DNA from 3 places in the Pseudoalteromonas sp. JSTW genome. Region 3 is predicted to be linked to each of the others. Evidence: predicted binding sites of a transcription regulator. Region 3 holds the regulator's gene; each other region holds the start of a gene.

Region 1 (5,877 bases), 500 kb from region 3:
GGCAATATTATTTGCCGTTACGTCTAAATCTTTTTGTGCGGCTGCTAAACCTGTTAATGCAATATTGAAGCTCATAACTCACCTCTAACCTATCTCTTAGCCTAAGCTAACCCAAACCTTTTTAATTATGCGATTTCAGCTATATCAGTTAGCCTAACCGCACCCTCTTTTGTATTTACGATAATGCCGCTGCTGCCATTAATATTGACACTTTCAATGTTCTTAAAGGTTGCCAGAGGCATGCTGCTGTAGTCTCCATTTACGAAGCCTTCAGCGCTAATATTGTATTCGCCTTCAGGAAGAACATTGCCCTCACCATCTTTACCATCCCACTCGAAACGGTGAGCACCGGCAGATTTCGATCCTAAATCAATAGTGCGAACTAATTGTCCCGTCGAATCAGTGATTCTTAACGTAAGAGATTCAACAGTTGTTTCTGCCACAACGGAACCTTTAGCTAAATTTTCGCCATCAAAGTCAATAGTCTCTGACTCAAGCAATGCTTGCTTACCCACTAACGTTGACGCTTGTAATGCCGAATTTGATGTCATGGATGCAGTGAGTGACTCAAATTTTGTGTTTAAATTTGAAATACCTTCTGCCATGGTAAAGTTCGTCATTTGCGCAATCATTTGATCGTTATCAGCAGGATTGCTCGGATCTTGAAACGACAACTGCTGCGTTAACAACGAAAAGAAATCTTCTTGAGACAGTGTATTACTGTCTTCTTTTGCTGTTGGCGTGTTTGTCTCATTCCAACGCAAGCTATCCATATAGGATGATGATGCAGAGCTGATGTCGTTACTCATAACTTATCCTCGATTACCGTTGTCCTAACAACAGTGTTTTACTTAACATTTGCTTAGCTGCATCAGCAACTTGCACATTTGTTTGGTAAGAGCGAGAGGCAGAAATCATATTAGCCATTTCTTCTACAACGTTGACATTTGGTTTATAGATATACCCATTTTCATCCGCGCTGGGGTGATTCGGGTTGTATTCTATTTGTAGCGGCTTATCGCTCTCTACAATGCCTAATACTTTAACGCCAACAGAAGAGCCCTGCGGATTACTTTGCGATGCTGACGCTTTTGTAAGTTCAGCAGCAAACACAGGATGGCGCGCTCGGTATGTCTGGTCTTGGCTTGAGCTAATTGTATTTGCATTCGAAATATTACTTGCTGTGGTATTTAAGCGAACATTTTGTGCGCTCATACCCGTGCCCGAAATATCAAAAACATTATATAAACTCATGATTAAGCTCCTTGACTACCGAGGGCTTTTTTAAGGCCTTTAATTTTACTACTCATAAATTGCAGGCTTGCCTGATACTCTAATGAGTTTTGTACATACAAGTTTCGTTCCACTTGTATATCAACAGAGTTACCATCACCTGTATCTGCTTGATTTGGCGTACGAAACATTTCTGAATTACCAACAAATCGACTGCCACCGGCAAGGTGTTTCTCATCCGTTCTTACCATGCTATTGCCGCCGTGCTGGTTGCTTTTTGCCGCTTTTAATGCGGATGCAAAATCGACATCTTTCGCTTTATAGCCCGGCGTATCAGCATTAGCGATATTTGTCGCTAATAACTCAGCGCGTTGTGAACGGATCAACATGGCATGAGGATGCACACCGAATGCTTTATCAAAACTGATAGCCATAACCATCTCCAAAAATTTGACTCTCCTTAGCTAATGCAAAAGGTAAGCCAAAAATTAAGCATGATTATTTTATAATTAAGGTGTTGATATATAATGAAATTAGCAACCTAAGAACTAGGTTGCTAAGGAAAGATTACTTTTTCTGGTAGATGATACCCGGATTACATCGCACCATATCAAAACTGTCACTAAGGCCAGCCATTGACTCTGAAGCGCCTAAAAACAGGTACCCTTTTGGATTAAGTGCTTGCGCAAATTGCGCGATAATTTTTGCTTTTACTTCGGGTGCAAAGTAGATCAATACATTACGGCAAAAAATAATATCAAATTTACCCATCAAGGCATACGAATCCAATAAGTTTAAATGCCTAAAACTGACCATTTTCTTTATTGGATCAACTACTTGAGCCATACCGTTACCACTGTCTTTAAAAAACTTTTGACGTCTTTCAACAGACAGGCCACGTGCCAAAGCCAGTGAGTCATATTCTGCGTTTTTGCACATATCAAGCATAGTATTAGAAATATCTGTGCCGATAATTTGTGCGCCCATTTTTAAAACGCCAGGTTGCTTAGATTGAAACTCAGCAACCGACATGGCAATAGAATACGGTTCTTGACCTGATGAACTTGCCGCTGACCAAATTTTAATTGGACGACGCAATTCTTTGAATTCAGGGAAAAGTTTAGTTTTAAGCAATTCAAATGGGTATTGATCACGAAACCACAAAGTTTCGTTTGTTGTCATTGCATCAACCACTGCGGCACGAAGCTGCCTCTCGTGAGGACTCAAGGTTTTACTTACCAACTGTGACAATGACTCAACATTAAAACGCGCCATCAATGGCGCCAAGCGACTTTTCACTAAATAAAGTTTGTTATCGCCTAGTACAATGCCACATTGTTGCTCTAAAAAAGAGCGGAACTGATCGTATTCGCTTTGTTGTAAGTGCTTATTTTCCAAAGTAATACCACCTATAAATAATTAATCACAATGAACCCACTTTTTAACGGCAGTCGCTAATTCGTCTGGGTTAAATTTTGCAATAAAATCATCGGCACCCACTTTTTCTATCATCGCTTGATTAAAAACACCACTGAGTGATGTATGCAAGATTACATGCAAAGGTGATAATTTTGGATCGGCCTTAATTTCTGCGGTTAAGGTGTAGCCATCCATTTCTGGCATTTCAACGTCTGAAATTAACAAGCCAACTCGCTCAGTAATATTATTTACACAATCAAGTTCTGCTATTTCACGTAAGCGTATTAAAGCTTCTTTACCATTTTTAGCGAGTTCAGTTTGTACACCGAGAGGTTCTAACGCACGTTTTACCTGATTACGCGCAACGGCCGAGTCATCAGCAATAAAAACGATTCGCTCCCCTAAATCTTTTTGGATTTCTCCCTCACCAATCACATCCGCACTTACTTCAGTGTTAACAGGGCAAATTTCGTTAAGGATCTTCTCGACGTCTAAGATTTCTACCAGTTCGTTTTCTATTTCAGTGACCGCGGTTAAATAAGAGTAACGCCCTGCACCTGAAGGTGGCGGCATAATTTTTTCCCAGTTCATATTAACGATGCGCTCTACGCCACCGACTAAGAACCCTTGCACTGAACGATTGTATTCCGCAATGATAATAAAACTATCTTTGATATTTTCAATGGCAGGACCGCCAACAGCCATTGATAAATCGATAACAGAAATGGTTTGACCACGAATGTGTGCAACACCACGAATATAAGCATTCGATTTTGGCATGTTTGTAAGCGGTGGACATTGTAGAACCTCTCTTACTTTAAACACGTTAATACCAAAGCGTTGTCGCCCTCTGAGTTTGAATAATAGTAATTCAAGGCGGTTTTGCCCAACCAACTGTGTACGCTGGTTTACTGAGTCTAAAATGCCTGCCATTTCAATCTCCTAAAGATAAACAACCAGAGCCGGAACAATAATTGCTTACTTTGTGTTAAAGCTACATAAGGTTACGAAGCGTCTGTTTTTTGACGCAAAATATTTATACCTTGTTTTCAACAATAAGCATAGTCGAAACAATATGAGTTTGTTAAAAAAAAGCCGAAGATACAGTGTTTTTTATTTTCTTTCTAGCTTGTTATTTGCCACGCATCTACAAGCTGAAGTGTATAATAACGAGCAACTTCAACAAATCGCTATTGATTTTGTCAGCGAGCAGATCCCCGATCTCGATACGGCACCGCAAGTAAGTGCATTACCACTTGATAGCCGTATTCCAGAAAGATTGTGTGAATCGCCATTAAATAAAACATTACCGACAGAACCTCCTTTTAATCGGCAGGTTACCGTACAACTTAAATGCGATGACATAAATAGTTGGACTCAATATGTGCATGTTCGCATTATTGAGCTGGAACCCGTTGTTGTCGTAACAACCAATTTAGCACGCGGTGAAGTAATTAGAGCAGAGCATTTGCGCTTAGAGATGAAACCTAAGCAGTTTGTAAGAACGCAATATGTTCAAGAAAAATCAATGCTTGTCGGCAGTCGTAGCAAGCGCAATATTCGCAGTGGTGTGCCTATTGTAATGAGCCATGTTTGCATGGTGTGTAAAGGCGACAATGTGACTATTTATGCTTCACTGCGTGGCTTGAGGATCAAAACAACAGGTATTGCGCTTGAAGATGGCACATTAGACGAATTAGTACGTGTAAAAAACAAAAAATCAGGTAAAGTATTAAATGCACGTGTGGATGGTGTTGAGTCTGTGCAAGTGAATATTTAATTTTTTATATTTATGCTAAAGTATCCGCTGTGCCCGCCGATATATAGGCATATGTTGGGTAATGTATAGGTCAAAAATTATGGTAAGCAATGTCAATAATGGTCAACAACAAACTTCTGTGTTGACGAATACCAAGCAAAAAAATCTTGATTTACAAAAAGATAACGCTAACGCGGCAGCGGCAAAATCGACAGCGCCAAAAGCAAGTGCAGATTCGGTAAGCTTAACGCCTCAGGCTAAACAACTTAAATCTTTACAAGATAAAGCTGAACAGTCGTCTGGCTTTGATAGCAATAAAGTGGCTGAGTTAAAAAAAGCAATCAGCGAAGGTAAATACCAAATTGATGCTGAAAAGTTAGCTAAAAATATCGCCGCATTTGAGTTTGATGTGTATGGCTGATCATAATCATTTAATCGCCAGCAAATTAACACAACAAGTCACTTGTTTAGAGTCTATTGCTGTGCTTTTGGATGATGAATTAACAGCCATTGCTGCAAAACGTGGTGAGGGGCTAAAAAGTATTGCCCAACAAAAAGTCTCTCTACTACAGCAAATTCAGTCAATAGATAAAGAAGTGCAAACGCTGGTTAGCAAAAATGACTCGCCAGATGATGAAGTAAACGAACTCATTTCTAAAGTAAACTCTCTTCTTGCAGCCTGTAAAAAGAAAAATGATGTGAATGCACATGCAGCTCATCAAGCCCAGCTTAGTGTTAAGCAGCTCAAAGATATCTTGATTGGCGCACCTTCATCGATGACCTACGATCAAGGTGGCAGTGTGATTCAAGGCGATAAAAAAATAGTGCATAACCTTAAAGCATAATGCCCGTTACTCGTTTCTAGTTACTCGTTTCTCGTTACCCGTTGCTCGTTACCCGTTGCTCGTTACCCGTTGCTCGTTACCCGTTACCCGTTGCTCGTTACCCGTTACCCGTTGCTCGTTACTCGTTTCTCGTTTCTCGTTTCTCGTTTCTCGTTTCTCGTTTCTCGTTTCTCGTTTTACAAACTACCCAATTCAAAAAGAAAGCGCGATAATTATCGCGCTTTTCTTATTTAAGCTTAACTATTTATCTAAATATCAATTGAGTTATTGCCTCCCTCAATGAGTTTTTTGATTAGCTCATCTGACTCACTTTGGATATTACTGGCAGGCTCTGACGTGACTTCTGAATTGCCTGTAAATGCTAAGCTCTGACTTTCACTGTTGCTATCAAGGGCAAGTAAATTACTTTGCTCACTATCACTTAAGACATCTTCGATAGTCACGTCAAGCGCAGCAATGCCACCACTTGAGGTTGGCTCTGGGCTTGCATCTAATAGAACAAGGCTGAGATCAATACTTTCTGCAGTTTGCTCGTCAGCCTCAATGCTGTCAGCTCCTAAGGCCATTTCTTCAGGCCCCGCACCACCAGTGCTTGCGGGCTCTCCATTAATTTCAATATCA
Region 2 (5,877 bases), 1.4 Mb from region 3:
GTAATGAAACGCGCAGTGGCTTACCTAGACCCCTATATCGAAGCAGAAAAAGAAGAAGGTGCCACGAACGGTAAAGTGGTTATGGCGACCGTTAAAGGCGATGTACATGATATTGGTAAAAACATTGTTGGCGTAGTACTGCAATGTAATAACTACGACGTGATCGATTTAGGTGTGATGGTGCCTGCGGAAAAAATTCTACAAACCGCGATTGACGAAAAAGCCGATATTATCGGTTTATCAGGCCTTATTACGCCCTCATTAGATGAAATGGTGCATGTTGCTAAAGAAATGACTCGTCGTGGTTTCGACTTACCCTTATTAATTGGGGGTGCTACTACCTCGAAAGCCCATACCGCAGTGAAAATTGAGCCACAGTACGATAAAGGTGTGGTGTATGTAAATAATGCCAGTCGTGCTGTTGGTGTGGTCTCTAACCTATTGTCTAAAGAGTTAAAACCTGCGTTTTTAGAAAAAACCAAAGCGGAGTACGAAAAAGTACGTGAACAGCAATCGCGTAAAAAACCACGCTCGAAGCCTGTCACCATTCAACGTGCTCGCGATAATGCCGCACAACTTGACTGGGATAACTACACCCCACCCGTGCCTAAAAAGCTCGGAGTGACAGAGTTTAAAAATGTGTCGATTGCCACGTTAAGACAGTACATCGATTGGACACCGTATTTCATGACATGGTCAATCGCAGGGAAGTATCCGCGTATTCTTAACGATGAAATTGTGGGTGAGCAAGCGCAAAGCTTATTTGCTGATGCCAATGCGATGCTTGACGATTTAGAACAGTCAGGTGCGCTACAACCACTGGGCGTGATTGGTTTATTCCCGGCAAACCGAGTGGGTGATGACATTGAAATTTACACCGATGAAACGCGTACAGACGTGTTAACAACCTCGTGCCATCTGCGTCAGCAAACAGAAAAAACCGATTTTGCGAATTATTGTTTAGCGGATTACATCGCCCCCAAAGGAGTCCCCGACTACTTTGGTGCCTTTGCCGTAACCGGAGGGCTTGAAGAAGACGACCTTGCTGATGCCTTCGATGCGAAACAAGATGACTATAACAAAATTATGGTTAAAGCCGTTGCAGACCGTTTAGCAGAGGCTTTTGCGGAATATTTGCATGAGCAGGTACGTAAAGAGTATTGGGGCTATGCAAGCGATGAAAACTTATCGAATGATGAGCTTATTCGCGAAAATTACCAAGGTATTCGTCCTGCACCGGGTTACCCTGCGTGCCCTGAGCACACAGAGAAAAAGAAAATCTGGCAGCTACTCGATACTGAAAATCGCATAGGTATGAAGTTGACGAGCTCTTACGCAATGTGGCCGGGAGCGGCGGTGTCTGGTTGGTATTTTTCTCACCCGGATTCTAAATACTATGCCGTGGCGCAGATTCAAAAAGATCAGGTTGAAGACTACGCTAAGCGCACCAACATGACGCTTGAAGAAGCAGAGCGCTGGTTATCGCCTAATTTAGGCTATGAGCCAGAGTAAAAAGCAATAACGTGCTATTCAAAAGCACCGTAAGTACTTAACTTACGGTGCTTTTTTGTTTTTATTTAAGGTAAATTGCATTTCTACCTCCGTTAAAACGCGCTTTAAAATCATACTTTCTTCCTTTTAATCAGCATTTAGCATGTGAAATGAGGCCAATATCCTTCAAATTTAAATATTTGTGTTAAAGTTATTAGTGTAAAGCAAGGAAATTAGGGTAAAGGTGTGATTGATTCAAGCAGCGCAAGTGACAAAGATAAAGCGCTATTTTTACGCGTATTTGCATTTATTGGTGCCATTACTTCTTTTGTAATGTCGGTTACAAGCTACCAAGATGGCTACATAACGCTCAGTTTTTTACTGGTTATTGGCGGCTTTGTTTTTGTATCGCCCTTTGTCCTTAAAAATCGCGACCGTGCTATTGCTGTGTTAATGCTTTATGCCTTGTACTCGATGATGTGCTTTTTGATTGTGTCGGGTGGTAATAATGGAACTGGGCCTTTGTGGTTATTTATTGTATCGCCTGTTACCTTTTTTATACGAGGTTTAAAACGCGGCGCATTTGACTTAATCATACTGGCTATTGTGATTTCAGTGCTGTTTTACTTCACCGATAAGCTTGGGTATTACAGCTATCCGAATCATTATTTTACGACCCGTGTCATGCTGTGTTTTTCGATTCTTTGTATTCTTGGTGGTTTCTACGAGTATTACCGTAATAAGTACAGTCGAGAGCTTATTGAGCAACTAAAAATAAATCAAAAATTAGCCCGTATTGATGCCATGACCGATTTGTTTAATCGCCGTTATGCTACTGAATGCTTGCAAGATGCGCGTTTTAACGAAGGGGCTGTCTTTTTGTTGATTGATGTAGATAACTTTAAACAAGTGAATGACACCTATGGTCATCAAATTGGTGATGATGTGCTCACTTTCATTGCTTCAATCCTCAAAAGTGTGAGTGGCGAAGAAGACATTGTTGCTCGCTGGGGCGGAGAAGAGTTCCTTATTGTGACCCCGCAAGGACATGAGCGTAGAGCAAGACAATTAGCTGAAAACATTCACCAGCAATTGGCGCAACATGCATTCCAACAAGGGGTTCATAATTTTAAAGTGACGCTGAGCATAGGGCTTCATCAGCGGGCTTCTAACGAGAGCATTGATCACTGTTTAAGTGTGGCAGATAAGTGTTTATACCTTGCTAAATCACACGGTAAAAACCAAACCGTTGCTGAGCTAGATAGTGAAACACATTCACCTGCTTAGGTAATAAAAAACCGCCAAAATGAAGTGACCCCCAATAGTTGGACATTCCAATTACTGGGGGTCTTTTTATGTGCAAAATTAGTGACTATTTTCAAAGTCACTGACTTCGCTCTCAGCTTCTTCTTTCGATTTGCCGTATTTTTGTTGGATTTTACCAACAAGCTCTTTACGGCTACCTTCAATTTTATCTAAATCGCCATCGGTAAGTTCACCCCATTTACGTTGTGCTTTACCTTTTAACTCTTTCCAATTGCCTTCTAAACGATCGCTGTTCATCATAATCTCCTTACTTTGTTAAACATTCACTTTAATAAAAGCAATCGTTATGCCATTCATGGTTTATATATAACCAACTGAATTACATCGTTTTTATTATTATGATTAGACATAGAGTGTTACATGCCTGCAATTTGTACTGGGTTTTAAGGAAAACCTTGTAATTCTTTCATTCAATGAGAGGCTGTTCATCGTTTTTTGATACAATGGGCAAAAAGAAAGTAAGAGATGCCAGACGTGCTGCCAGTTGAAGATATTTATCAATCCCTGCTAACAACAATAAAAAATAACCCTATGGCCTTATTACAAGCACCACCGGGCGCAGGTAAATCAACATGGCTGCCACTCACATTAATGCGTGAAGGGCACTTTAAACACATTGTCATGTTAGAGCCAAGACGTCTGGCTGCACGTAATATTGCCCAGTATTTGGCGAGCCAACAAAACGAAAAAGTCGGTGAAAGTGTCGGTTTGCGTATTCGAGGGGAGTCAAAAGTGAGCCCCGCCACTCGGCTTGAGATTGTCACCGAAGGTATGCTGACCCGTATGCTGCAAAACGATCCTGAGCTAAGTGGCGTTGATTTACTTATTTTTGATGAGTTTCATGAGCGTTCAATTGCTGCAGATACCGCGCTTGCCTTTGCCCTTGAAACGCAAGCGGCATTGAGAGACGACTTAACAATATTACTGATGTCGGCCACCTTAGACGGTGAGCGGTACAGTGAGTTTTTTGACTGCCCAATAATATCCTCTGAAGGGCGAAGTTACCCGATTGATGAAGTGTATATTCCACTCAAAGACGAAAGCCGATGGCTCGATGGTATACCCGCAATTATTAAACAAGCGCTCAATGAGCAAGCTGGCAGCGCATTAGTTTTTTTACCCGGACAGCGCGAAATATTACGGGTGCAGCAAGCACTAAGCGACCTTGCAGATCAGTGCGAGGTGTTTACTTTATTTGGTGAACAAAACAAAGCAGAACAACAAGCTGCAATCGCCCCTGCAACGAAAGGGAAGCGTAAAGTTGTGTTGACCACCAATGTAGCTGAAACCAGTTTAACCATCGAAGGTATACGTATTGTAATTGACAGTGGTAAGCGCCGTGCAGCCAGCTTTAATTTAAAAACCGGTGTTACAGAGCTTATAACGCAAAATATTTCGCGCTCATCGGCGGTGCAGCGAGCCGGTCGCGCAGGGCGTATTGAACCGGGCGTGGTGTATCGCTTAGGGAGTAAGCAAACCTTTGAGCGTCGCAATAATCACGACGCACCTGAAATTCTCACCAGTGATATTAGCCAGTTATTACTTGAGGCAAAGCAATGGGGCGCTTCACTTGAAGAGCTAAGCCTGCTTGATGTACCAAGCACGCAACAAATTAAGCAAGCAACAGCGCTGTTGAAAATGCTGGAAGCCATAGATGAAAATGACAAGCTGACACCGCTTGGCAGTCAAATGCTCAGCTTTGGTGCCGATATTCGGTTGTCACATATGCTGATTAAAGCACAAAAATTACAAGTAACGATGCCAGGCATATATGAGCTAGCGGCGTATTTAATCGCCTTACTCGAAAGCCGCATAACGATGCCTGCCGATCTTAATTTGGCGCTGCATAGCCAGCATACAAAGCCGCATCCCGTGTTTAAACAGCAATTAAACTATTGGTTATCACGTTTGCAATTGAAAGCAGCCTTTGAGCTTAAAACGCAATACCTTGCCTTGCTGGTGGCGTTTGCATTTCCTGACCGATTGGCGAAAAAACGCGGTAATGGTTACTTACTTGCTAATGGCGCAGGTGCTGATTTAAGTGAAGAGTTTTGGCATAACGATGACTACATTGCCATTGCCAGCATGGGCGGCCATAAAGGGAGTCGCGTATTTGCTGGCGTGGCGTTTGTGCCCAGTGAACTTGAAGATGAACTCGGCCATTTATTCACATCGCAGACGCGATGTGAATACGACGAAAAAACAGGACGTTTCATCCATCAAGATGAAGTAAAACTAGGGGCTATCACAGTATCAAGTCAGCCAAGTAAACAGCCGCTTGATAAAGCTCAGCGCACTCAAGCGTGGTTAAACTTATTTAGCAAGCATGGTTTTCAGTTATTTAATGAGCAAACTGACAATGAACAGTTACTCACTCGTATGAGTTTGGCAAGCACGCTGTTGCCAGAGTCATTTCCGACCATTAATCGAGACGAACTACGTGCACATAGCCAATGGTTAGCGCCTTACCTGAGTGATATTAAAAATCTTGAGCAGTTAAAAAAGTTTAATTACGGCGAAGCACTAAAAAATTGTTTTGATTGGCAGCAACAAAGTGCATTAAATGAGTTACTGCCATTGCGTTTAACTGTGCCAAGTGGCTCTAATGTAAGAATTACCTACCAGCTCGATGGCCCTGCAAAGCTGAGTGTGCGTATGCAAGAAGTGTATGGCATGACCAGCACACCTTTGCTTGCACAAGGTAAGTTACCGTTATTAATGGAGCTTTTATCACCTGCAAAACGGCCTCTGCAGCTTACTCAAGATTTAGCGAATTTTTGGCAAACCAGTTACCGCGACGTACAAAAAGAGATGAAAGGGCGTTACCCAAAACACTTTTGGCCAGACAACCCAGCTACGAGCCAAGCAACAAATAAAGTAAAAAGTAAAATGTGAAGTAAATAGCAAGCCAAGCGAGTAGCGGGGCTTTATAGTGACCCATCTAATTAAGTTTGCCATGGTCATAACCCGTTACAATTTCCTGCATTGTATAGGTTTCGTTTTTACTGTCTCTTTAGTAGTCTGATAAGGTCAATAGCAAAAGAGAATGCCAGTGTCTAC
Region 3 (5,877 bases):
CGAAGTTGTCAGTATTATTCCTGTCATTAAGCGCATTGGCGCAAAAATGATTTCGCTAACAGGCAACCCAGACTCAACAATGGCCACGCTTTCTGACGTACATGTGTGTATTAAAGTAAGCAAAGAAGCGTGCCCACTGGGCCTTGCGCCAACAGCCAGCACAACGGCAACGCTAGTCATGGGCGATGCAATGGCTGTAGCACTGCTTGAGGCAAGAGGCTTTACAGCAGACGATTTTGCACTTTCTCACCCAGGCGGAAGCTTAGGAAAACGTTTATTGCTTTGTCTTAGTGATGTTATGCACGCAGGTGAGGCCACTCCCATTGTTAATGAATCGCAAAGTATCAAAGATGCATTAATTGAAATGTCGGCAAAAGGCCTCGGTATGACTGCAATTGTTGGTGATGACAACACACTATCGGGACTTTTTACTGATGGTGATTTACGACGTATTTTAGAGCAACGGGTTGATATTCACAGCACCGCAATTAGCCAAGTAATGACTCGCTCATGCACAACTGCACACGCTGATATGCTGGCCGCAGAAGCGCTTAATATTATGGAACGTAAACGTATTAATGGTTTGATTGTAATCGACAAAAGCAACACCCCCATTGGCGCGCTTAACATGCAAGACCTTTTAAAAGCAGGAGTACTTTAAGCATGACATTTGCTGAGCTTTACCAACCAGTAAGCACAGACGTGAGTCAACGTGCTCAAAAAATAAAACTGCTTATTTGTGATATTGATGGTGTTTTTTCAGATGGCCGTATTTATTTAGGCAATCAAGGCGAAGAGCTTAAAGCTTTCAATACAAAAGATGGATTCGGCATTAAAGCCCTTATCAATAGTGGTTTTCAGGTGGCCGTTATCACGGGACGCCATTCACAAATAGTTCAGCAGCGAATGACTAGCCTTACGGTACAACATATTTATCAGGGCCAAGAAAATAAGCTCATTGCTTATCAAGAGTTAAAAGATAAACTTAGCTTAACAGATGAGCAAATTGCCTATATTGGTGACGATGGTCCAGACTTACCGGTTATGGAAAAAGTCGGATTTGCCGTTGCTGTTAATGATGCTCATCCATTAATCAAAAAACTGGCTCATTACACCACCCTGTTACCTGGTGGCTTTGGAGCTGTGCGTGAACTAACTGATTTATTAATGCTAGAAAATGGCAAACCGCTAACTAGCGATGGAACGAGCGCATGAATATAGCCCGTATTTTACTAAGTGTTGTTTTTGTTTGTAGCATGGTTTGGTTATGGTATCCGTACTTTAATCAACCGACAAACACAGTGCTCAGTGAAGACGAGATTATCGCTACACCTGATTATACCGCAATCGCATTAAAGCAAACAGCCTATGATGATCAAGGTAAAATCAGTCATAAAGTGGCCGCTGCTAAAATGGAGCTGTATCAACAGCTCGGGTTCACCTTTTTTGAGCAACCCATTTTCACCATTTACGGTGATCAGCAAGTTTGGCAAGTAAAAGCCAAAGAAGCCACGTTATATGAAAACGATCAGCTTGTATTCGAAGGGGATGTAGTTGCTAAAAACCTTACCCATAATGGCATGATCGAAGATATTAAAGCTGAGAACATTAACATCGACATTGACAAAATGACCATGTTTTCTAAGCAACCTGTCACGCTGACAGGACCGAATTTAAAAATTACCGGTAAAGGTTTAAAAGCCGATTTAAAAGCCGAAATTGTTGAGTTAACTAACCATACACGAACCATATACTATGACCAATAAACTTAAGAAATTACTCCTGATCCCAAGCTTATTGATTGCGTTTTCTGGCGCAGCTGCTGAGCAGGCTGGCACACCAATCAGCATTAGCTCTGATCGCCAAGAAGGTCAGCTAAAAAATGGCATTGGTATCTTCGAAGATAATGTCGAGATCATACATGGTAACCGTCGTATTACAGCGGATCGACTCGAAGCACATGCAGGTGAAGTTGAAGGCACGGTTGAATTAATTATTGCCACAGGAAAGCCCGCTTACTTTGAAGAAAAACAAGCTGACGGCACTATTATGAGCGCCAGTGCTGAAGAAGTTCGTTACGATGTTGCTAAACGCTTATTAACACTCGTTGGCAATGCACAAGTGACTCAAGCAGGCCAAAAAGTCAGTGCCAAGAGCATTACATACGATATGGAACAGCAACTGATAAGTGCCGAGAAAGATGAAAACTCGACCGATCGTGTACACACTATTTTAGTGCCTGTTGATAACAAAAAGAACGATGAAGGCCAGCCATGAGCACACTAAAAGCAGAGCTATTAGCTAAAAGCTATAAGGGTCGCCAAGTTGTAAAAAATGTAGGCCTTGAGGTAGAAGCTGGCAGCATTGTCGGTTTACTTGGGCCAAATGGCGCAGGTAAAACAACCACCTTTTACATGATTGTGGGATTAGTGCCCAGTGACAAAGGTAAAATAAGCATTGATGATAACGACATCACCTTATTGCCAATGCACAGCCGCGCTCGCTTAGGTATTGGCTATTTGCCACAAGAATCATCGATTTTTAGAAAACTGACTGTTTATCAAAACTTAATGGCCATTTTAGAGACCCGTAAAGATCTCAATAAACAAGGCCGCGAAGAAACACTTAACAGCTTACTTGATGAATTTAGCATTCAACACATTCGTGACAGCCAAGGTATGGCATTGTCAGGGGGTGAACGCCGTCGTGTTGAAATAGCACGCGCACTGGCCGCTGACCCTAAATTTATTTTGCTCGATGAGCCTTTTGCTGGTGTTGATCCTATTTCAGTGTTAGATATAAAGAAAATTATTGAGCACTTAAAAAATCGTGGTATTGGTGTATTAATTACTGACCACAATGTGAGAGAAACCCTTGATGTTTGTGAAAAAGCCTACATTGTTTCTCATGGGGAGCTAATTGCATCAGGTACACCTGAACATGTGTTAGCCGACCAAACTGTACGCGATGTGTATCTAGGCGAGCAATTCAGGCTTTAAATACGCCACCGACTAGAGCATCTGCTAGACTTATAACAATGACAATAAATCAAATAAATAGTTAACGGCATCGTGCTATTGTTTGATAAGACTAAAAAGGATTGTTAGGGATACATGAGGCAATCATTACAGCTGCGCATGGGCCAGCAACTTACAATGACTCCACAACTGCAACAGGCTATCCGTTTGTTGCAGCTCAGTACATTGGATCTCCAGCAAGAAATTCAAGAAGCGTTAGACTCTAACCCTTTGCTTGAAGTTGAAGAAGCAGATTATGCAGAAGAGAGTATTGGCAAGAACGAGCAAAAAGCCGAATCTGACGATACCCAACTAAGCGCGTCGGCTGACGAAGCTGCGAGCGAGTACGAGCAAGAAAGCAGTGATGCCCTCAACAAAGACACCGTAAGTGACGACTTAGCAATGGATGTTACGTGGGATGAGTACATGAGTGCTGCCCCATCAAGTTCCTCAGGTCCAATGCCTGAAGATGAATCAATTTACCAAGGCGCATCAACCGAAACTCTCCACGAATACCTAATGTGGCAGTTACAACTAACTCCATTCAGCCCAACAGACGAAGCGATTGCCGTTGCGATTGTTGAGGCAATTGATGATTCGGGTATTTTAACCGTAAGCTGCGAAGACATTGTTGAAAGCTTCAATCAAAATAACGATGAAGAAGAAATCGAACTTGATGAAGTCGAAGCTGTCTTAAAAAGAATCCAATTATTCGATCCTGTCGGTATTGGCGCCCGTAGTTTACAAGAATGTTTGTGTATTCAATTACGCCAATTCGATGCTGACACCCCCTATTTAGCTGAAACTAAAATGGTGTTATCAGAACATATTGAATTATTAGCGAGTCGTGACTATCGCACTTTGATGAAAAAGACTAAGCTTAAAGAAAGTGAGCTGAAAGAAGTCATGACATTGATCCACAGCTTAAATCCAAAGCCTGCGGATACAATTGTTAGAGAAGAGTCTGAATACGTGATACCCGATGTATCCGTAAAAAAAATAAAAGGCCGTTGGGTAGTTGAACTAAACCCAGACTGCATGCCGAAAATCAGAGTGAATAGCCACTATGCGGCGATGTCACGTTCTGTAAAATCAAGCAGTGATAGCCAATTTATTCGCTCTCATTTACAAGAAGCAAAATGGTTTATTAAAAGCTTAGAAAGCCGTAATGACACGTTATTAAAAGTGACTAACTGTATTGTTCAACAACAACAGGCTTTCTTTGAACATGGTCCTGAGGCCATGAAACCCATGGTATTAAATGATGTCGCAGAAATGGTCGAAATGCATGAATCAACAATTTCGCGAGTAACAACACAAAAATACATGCATACCCCGCGGGGAATTTTTGAGTTGAAATATTTCTTCTCCAGCCATGTAAGCACTGAAAATGGGGGTGAGTGTTCATCTACGGCAATTCGCGCTTTAATCAAAAAGCTAATCGCCGCAGAAAACACAGCTAAACCATTGAGTGATAGCAAAATTGCAGATATATTGGCTGAGCAAGGAATTAAAGTAGCTAGACGGACAATAGCAAAATATCGAGAGTCTCTAGCAATACCTCCGTCGAATCAGCGTAAGAGTCTGATTTAGACGTTTTACATAGAAGGAAAATGCTTATGCAACTAAATTTAACTGGTCGTCATGTAGAAATCACAGATTCATTAAGAGACTATGTAAACACCAAGTTTGCGAAACTAGAAAGGCATTTTGACCACATTAATAATGTTCATGTCATTCTAGATGTAGAAAAACTAAGCCAAAAAGCAGAAGCAACTTTACATGTAAACGGAGGCGAGTTATTTGCCTCTACTGAACACCAAGATATGTATGCAGCCATCGACTCGTTAATCGATAAACTTGATCGTCAAGTAATTAAACACAAAGAGAAATTAGCTCGACACTAAATTATGAAACTTAGTTCACTTACTAACCAGGACTGCAGCAAAGCTGCGGTCCTTTTTAATAGCAAAAAAAGAATTCTCGAATTTATCAGCGAACTGGCTCATGAGCAGCTCCCTCATTTATCTCAGCAAGATATACTCAATGCCCTATTGAACAGAGAAAAATTGGGCAGCACGGGTATTGGCCGAGGTATTGCGATTCCACATGGTCGTATGAGCGGTGCAGATCAGCCACACGCATTTGTAATTGTGAGTGAGTCACCTATAAATTTTGATGCAATTGATAATCGTCCAGTGGATATTTTTGTCGCACTCATCGTACCAGATGGTGACTGTCAGCTTCATCTAAAGACCTTATCAACAATTGCTGATAGACTTAAAGACAAAGAATTTTGTAAACAGCTACGCAGTGCTAAAACAGATAGTGATCTGTTTAAAGTCATTGCATCAGAGGCATAAATGGAATTAATTATTATCAGCGGTCGCTCTGGTTCAGGTAAATCAGTCGCTTTACGAGTACTTGAAGACTTAGGCTATTACTGCGTTGATAATATTCCTGTAAACCTGCTTCCTTCGTTAGTACGCAGTGTGTCAGATAATTACGACAAAATTGCTGTAAGTATCGATGTGCGTAACCTGCCGAAAGAACAGCAAGAATTTAACGATATTCTTGAGTATTTACCGGGCTTTGCAAAACCCACGTTGTTTTATTTAGATAGTGATGATCAAACACTAATCAAACGGTTCTCTGAAACTCGCCGCTTACACCCATTATCGATTGACTCGCTGCCGCTTGATTTAGCGATTAAACAAGAAAAAGTATTACTGGATGTTTTGATCACCCGTGCCGATTTTATGATTGATACGACCGATCTCAGCGTGCATCAGCTTGCCGAATCTATTCGCGAAAAAATACTGGGTAAAAAAGACAAAAAGCTCATTATTACTTTTATGTC

What was found. The regulator sigma-54, encoded in region 3, starts transcription at its own class of promoters, with help from an activator protein. The targets are predictions, from matches to a motif close to GTTGGCACGNNNNTNGNNT.
Region 1: the regulator sigma-54 is predicted to act here: its motif matches at 1,701-1,719, upstream of flgB (flagellar basal body rod protein FlgB).
Region 2: the regulator sigma-54 is predicted to act here: its motif matches at 3,093-3,111, upstream of GZH31_RS12055 (CsbD family protein).

What each region holds. Positions count from the first base shown of each region.
Region 1 is NZ_CP058972.1:956,290-962,166, reverse strand. It holds gene flgE (flagellar hook protein FlgE) at 1-75, opposite strand, end outside; gene GZH31_RS04430 (flagellar hook assembly protein FlgD) at 126-809, opposite strand; gene flgC (flagellar basal body rod protein FlgC) at 823-1,254, opposite strand; gene flgB (flagellar basal body rod protein FlgB) at 1,257-1,667, opposite strand; gene GZH31_RS04415 (protein-glutamate O-methyltransferase CheR) at 1,801-2,631, opposite strand; gene GZH31_RS04410 (chemotaxis protein) at 2,653-3,585, opposite strand; gene flgA (flagellar basal body P-ring formation chaperone FlgA) at 3,728-4,432, shown strand; gene flgM (flagellar biosynthesis anti-sigma factor FlgM) at 4,512-4,832, shown strand; gene flgN (flagellar protein FlgN) at 4,825-5,256, shown strand; gene GZH31_RS04390 (Ig-like domain-containing protein) at 5,505-5,877, opposite strand, start outside.
Region 2 is NZ_CP058972.1:2,660,122-2,665,998, reverse strand. It holds gene metH (methionine synthase) at 1-1,512, shown strand, start outside; gene GZH31_RS12060 (GGDEF domain-containing protein) at 1,738-2,778, shown strand; gene GZH31_RS12055 (CsbD family protein) at 2,857-3,054, opposite strand; gene hrpB (ATP-dependent helicase HrpB) at 3,292-5,712, shown strand; gene GZH31_RS12045 (acyltransferase) at 5,864-5,877, shown strand, end outside.
Region 3 is NZ_CP058972.1:453,276-459,152, reverse strand. It holds gene GZH31_RS02210 (KpsF/GutQ family sugar-phosphate isomerase) at 1-661, shown strand, start outside; gene kdsC (3-deoxy-manno-octulosonate-8-phosphatase KdsC) at 664-1,215, shown strand; gene lptC (LPS export ABC transporter periplasmic protein LptC) at 1,212-1,766, shown strand; gene lptA (lipopolysaccharide transport periplasmic protein LptA) at 1,756-2,277, shown strand; gene lptB (LPS export ABC transporter ATP-binding protein) at 2,274-2,999, shown strand; gene GZH31_RS02185 (RNA polymerase factor sigma-54) at 3,114-4,610, shown strand; gene hpf (ribosome hibernation promoting factor) at 4,637-4,924, shown strand; gene ptsN (PTS IIA-like nitrogen regulatory protein PtsN) at 4,928-5,380, shown strand; gene rapZ (RNase adapter RapZ) at 5,381-5,877, shown strand, end outside.